Regions from separate parts of the Rhodococcus sp. GB-02 genome, predicted to be linked through region 2. Evidence: riboswitches for the same ligand, from Rfam matches in the RefSeq annotation. Region 2 holds a riboswitch; the other holds the start of a gene.
What was found. Region 2 has a riboswitch for thiamine pyrophosphate ahead of thiO (glycine oxidase ThiO). Riboswitches for the same ligand answer to the same signal wherever they lie in the genome.
Positions count from the first base shown of each region.

Region 1: linked by a shared signal. The riboswitch ahead of ACSW29_RS28050 (3-oxoacyl-ACP reductase) and the one ahead of thiO (glycine oxidase ThiO) in region 2 are both predicted to bind thiamine pyrophosphate.

Region 1 is NZ_JBPUKE010000004.1:696,832-699,224, reverse strand. It holds gene ACSW29_RS28055 (LLM class flavin-dependent oxidoreductase) at 1-442, opposite strand, end outside; gene ACSW29_RS28050 (3-oxoacyl-ACP reductase) at 442-1,233, opposite strand; TPP riboswitch at 1,224-1,317, opposite strand; gene ACSW29_RS28045 (DoxX family protein) at 1,455-1,895, shown strand; gene ACSW29_RS28040 (AurF N-oxygenase family protein) at 2,000-2,393, shown strand, end outside.
Region 2 is NZ_JBPUKE010000001.1:1,824,117-1,826,509, forward strand. It holds gene ACSW29_RS08715 (hypothetical protein) at 64-195, opposite strand; gene thiE (thiamine phosphate synthase) at 444-1,139, opposite strand; TPP riboswitch at 1,166-1,312, shown strand; gene thiO (glycine oxidase ThiO) at 1,312-2,391, shown strand; gene thiS (sulfur carrier protein ThiS) at 2,388-2,393, shown strand, end outside.

The sequences.
Region 1 (2,393 bases), on a different contig from region 2:
GTTCATATCGGGATACATGGTCGGGCATCGCCTCGAGTCCGTGGTTGCGCGCTTCCTGGTCGAACATCGAGGTCACGACGTTCCAACCCGCCCGTCCGCCGCTGATGTGGTCGAGCGATGCCAACAGTCGTGCCGCGTGAAACGGCGTGTAAAAGGTCGTGGAGATGGTGGTGACCAGGCCGACATTCGCCGTCGCGCGGGCCATGGCAGTCAATGCGGTGATCGGCTCGAGAAACCACGATGCGCCCGATTCGGGTTCGCGAACACTGTGACCGTCCGCGAAGAAGACGGCGTCCAACTTGCCGCGTTCGGCGATCTGGGCGAGCGACTCGTAATACGCGATGTCGCCGAGCCTTTCGACCGGTGAATCACGATGACGCCACGCTGCACTGTGATGTCCGCACCCGAGAAGAAACGCACCTATCCGTAGCTGTGCACCCATCAGTTCTTGACGAGTCCGCCGTCGACAACCAGGTTCTGGCCGGTCACGGCCCGCGACCAGGGCGAGGCGAAGAACAGTGCGGCGTCGGCAAATTCGTCCGGAGTCGTGACCCGGCGCAGGGGAGTGCTTGCAGCGATCATGTCGAACACCGCTTCCGGCGTCGCGGCACTCGCGTCCGTGGTGCGGAGCAAGCCACCGGAGACCATGTTGACGGTGATCCCGTCCGGACCGAGGTCGGCGGACAATGTCCGCGTCAGTGCCAACAGTGCGGCTTTGGCTGCGGTGTAGTCGTGGTACGGAACTACCGGATTCTGGACCAGATTGGTTCCGACAGTGATGATTCGGCCGAACCCGAGTTCTCGCATGCCGGGGAGTGCTGCCTGGGTGGTGTTGAGTGTCCCGGCGACAGCTCCGCGTAGTTGGGAGTCGAAGTCGGCCCAGGTGATCGTGTCAGCATTCGGTCGGGCGTCACCGTTGAACGAGAAGTCGACGAGTGCATTGTCGACCACGGTCGAGATCGGTGCGTCGAATCGCTCGAGTGCAGCGGCGAACAATTGATCGACGTAGCTGCGGTCCGTCACGTCTGCCTGGACTGCGAAGGTGCGATCCTCGCCCAGTTCGGCGACCAGGGCCTCGGCGGCATCACGGCTCTTGCTGTAGTTCACGATCACCCGGGCGCCTGAGCGGGAGAATGCTCGGCTCAGTGCGGCTCCGAGCCCGCGGGCGCCACCGGTGATCAGGACGATCTGCTCGTTCAGTTCGAGAGCGCGCTGAATTTGCTGTTCGGTCATGTCGACATCCCTCCGCCAGTGCTAACTGGTCAGGTTCATCGGGTCTGATCTCAGCCGACTTTTTCGGCACCCCGTGTCACCGTCCATCAGACCACGAGAGGTGGATCTTCCTGAACGCGGGTGCGTAGTAGTTGTCGGCGCGATGAGTTTTCGATCGCTGGGGAGTCGTTATTGCAAGCGAAGTGGCAACCGGCCGCTCGCCTTCGCCCAGGGAGATTCCGATGACCACCCAGCCTGCCCACCACGACACCCTTTCGGGTAATGCAACACGAACGGCACCTTCGGGGACCGCGCGCAAGCTCGGATACGTCCTGAGTGGTCTGTTCGTTCTTTTCATGCTGTTCGACGGCATCATCCACATCTTCAATCTGCAGACGGTCAAGGATGCCTCGGCCGAACTGGGGTTGCCGGACTCTCTCGCCCTGACAGCCGGGGTTGTGCAGTTGATCTGCCTTGCGCTGTACGTGATTCCGCGAACCGCCGCGCTTGGCGCGATTCTGCTCACCGGTTACCTGGGTGGTGCTGTGTTGACCAACCTTCGAGCCGAACAGCCTCTGGTGAGCACCACATTGTTTGCCGTCTACGCCGGAATCGTCATGTGGGCCGGACTGTATCTCCGAGATGAGAAGGTTCGCGAGATCATTCCGCTCCGTCGGGCCTGAAATCAGGCCACCTAAGGGGTTGCGTGGGACGCGGTGTCCCATTATGTTTGACTTCATTCAAGTCCGTCGACTGCAATCGGCGGACTGGCCGTGAGGAGACACCGATGGCTCGGTCAGCGTCGATCGAAGTGGAAATGCCGTACCACGAGGTACTGCAGACTTTGTCCGAGGGTTCAGTTGCCCGCAGTTTTGATCCCTACCTCGACATCGACTGGGATTCGCCAGAGTTCGCGATCGATCCACACGATCCGAGGTGGGTGCTCTCGTCCGTCTCGGATCCCCTCGGAGCGACGCAGTGGTACCAGGAGCAGTCCCTGGAACGTCGAATCGCGATGGGAATGTGGCGTCAGGCCAACGTGACCAAGGTGGGTTCGGCGTTCGAGAGCATCTTGATCCGGGGAATGCTGCAGTACATCATGGCGCTTCCCAACCAGTCGCCCGAGTTCCGGTACTGCCTGCACGAGATGACCGAAGAGTGCAATCACATCCAGATGTTCC
Region 2 (2,393 bases):
GAAGGGCCGGACTCCTCAGGAGTCCGGCCCTTCCGTGTTTCGGTCTCCCGACCGAAACGAGGCTCAGCTGAGCGAGTTCAGCGCCGTGATGAAGCTGACCGCGGTGATACCGAGCTTGAGCAGCTCGCTGATCTTGCCGAGGTTCAGGTCTTCGAGCGATTCGGTGCTGAGCGAGCCGGTGTCGAGGGATCCCATTTAGTGCTCCTAGGTTCAGTTAGTAACTGGAGGTAAACTACAACAAACCGAATGGGATGTGACACGCAATCGGAGCAACTGTGATTAAGATCACGTATTCCGACATTTCGGACATTCAATCGCGCCTACGAACTGGGGGTTTGTTGTCTGATCGGACAACTTCCGTTCATGTTTCGAGTCAGGCGTGCTGACCCGTAACTGTGCGGATTTGTCCCGGCAAACAGTTGACGGTCGCCAGTTACCGGTTTTCAGCGTCCAGCGACGGCTGCGGCGAGGCGTTGCGCGGCCGCCTGGGGATCCGACGCGTGCGTGATTGCACGCACGACGACGATGCGTGTGGCACCGGCGTCGAGCAGTTCTGGCAGGCGCTCCTCGTCGATGCCGCCGATCGCGAACCAGGGGCGCGGCGGCGCGGCGTCTGCGGTCGATCGAACCAGTTCCAAACCGGACGCACTTCGATTCGGTTTGGTCGGTGTCGCCCAGACTGGTCCGGTGCAGAAGTAGTCGACGCCCTCTTCGATGGCGGCCAGACTGGCCTGCGCGCGACTGCTCGTCGAACGGCCGATGACGACGTCTTCACCGACAACAGTTCGCGCGTAGGGGACGGGGATGTCGTTCTGGCCGAGGTGGAGGATGTCGGCACCGGAAGCCATTGCGAGATCCGCGCGGTCGTTGACGGCCAACAATGCGCCGTGGCGCCGCGCTGCCGTTGCGAGAATGCCCAGCGCTACCAGTTCGTCTTTGGCCTCGAGCGGGCCGAACTCGCGCTCACCGGCAGAGCCCTTGTCGCGCAATTGGATGATGTCGACTCCGCCGGACAATGCTGCCTCGGCGAACTGCGCGAGGTCGCCTTTCTCGCGGCGCGCGTCGGTGCACAGGTACAGCCGTGCTGCTGCCAGGCGCTCGCGCCGGTCGATGACGTTACTGGGATGTGTGGGGTGCACGGAGCAAACGGTAGCCTCTAGGGAGCAAGGTTCGACACGGGAGTCCTGAAACGTCGTCGTCACTTTTTGTCGTGACTACGAGGTTCGTAGGGCTGAGAGGGGATCGCGACCAGATCCCGACCGTCAGACCTGACCCGGATCATGCCGGCGCAGGAAGTGGAGGTGGAGTTTCGTGAATACACACGCTCGTACGGTGTCGGTGGTCGGCGGCGGTGTCATCGGTCTCGCAATAGCGTGGCGCGCAGCCCGCGACGGTTGGGCCGTTCGGTTGTACGACCCGTCCATCGGATCAGGGGCTTCGTGGGTGGCGGGCGGAATGCTTGCCCCACTGTCCGAAGGCTGGCCGGGTGAGGAAACAGCGTTGGCCGTCGGCGCGGCCTCCCTGGAGCGGTGGCCGGCGTTCGGTGAAGAGCTCGGAAACTTCGGGCCCTCGGTCTTCACTGCGGACAGCTCGCTGACGGTCGCTCTCGATGCTGCCGACGCGCAAGACCTGCAGACCATCGCCGAATGGGTGAGCTCGCAGGGCCATGAACTCGAAATCCTCGGTCGCGCACGCATCCGTGAACTCGAACCGATGCTCGGCCGCGGCATCCGGTCGGGACTCATGGCTGTCGGTGAGTCTGCCGTCGACAACAGACTTCTGCTGGAGGCGTTGCAGAAGGCCTGTGCGGAATCCGGCGTCGAATTGATCGCGCGTGCTGTCAACGACCTTGCCGAACTCGATACCGATCAGATAGTGCTCACCGCCGGCATCGCGTCACCCAAGCTGTGGCCCGGACTGCAGGTGCGGCCGGTCAAGGGTGAGATCCTTCGCCTGCGCAGCAGACCTGGAGTCACCCCGGCGCCCAGCCGCACAATCCGCGGAAGCGTCCACGGACGACCCGCGTATCTCGTCCCGCGCGGCGACGGAATCGTCGTCGGCGCAACACAATACGAGTCCGGTGAAGACACACAGGTCACCATGGCGGGAGTGCGGGACCTGATCAACGACGCCGAGGCGCTGATGCCCGCGATCGGCGAATACGAACTCTACGAATGCGCGGCAGGCCTACGTCCGATGACGCCGGACAACCTGCCGTTGATCGGGCGCGTGTCCGATCGTGTTGTCGTCTCCACCGGACACGGCCGCAACGGCGTTCTACTGACGCCCGTCACCGCCGATGCGACGCTCGCGTTGTTGAACGGCACATCTTTGGTCGAGGTAAAAGGAACCGAACCCGAGCGGTTCGCAGCAGCTAAGGAAAATTCATGAGT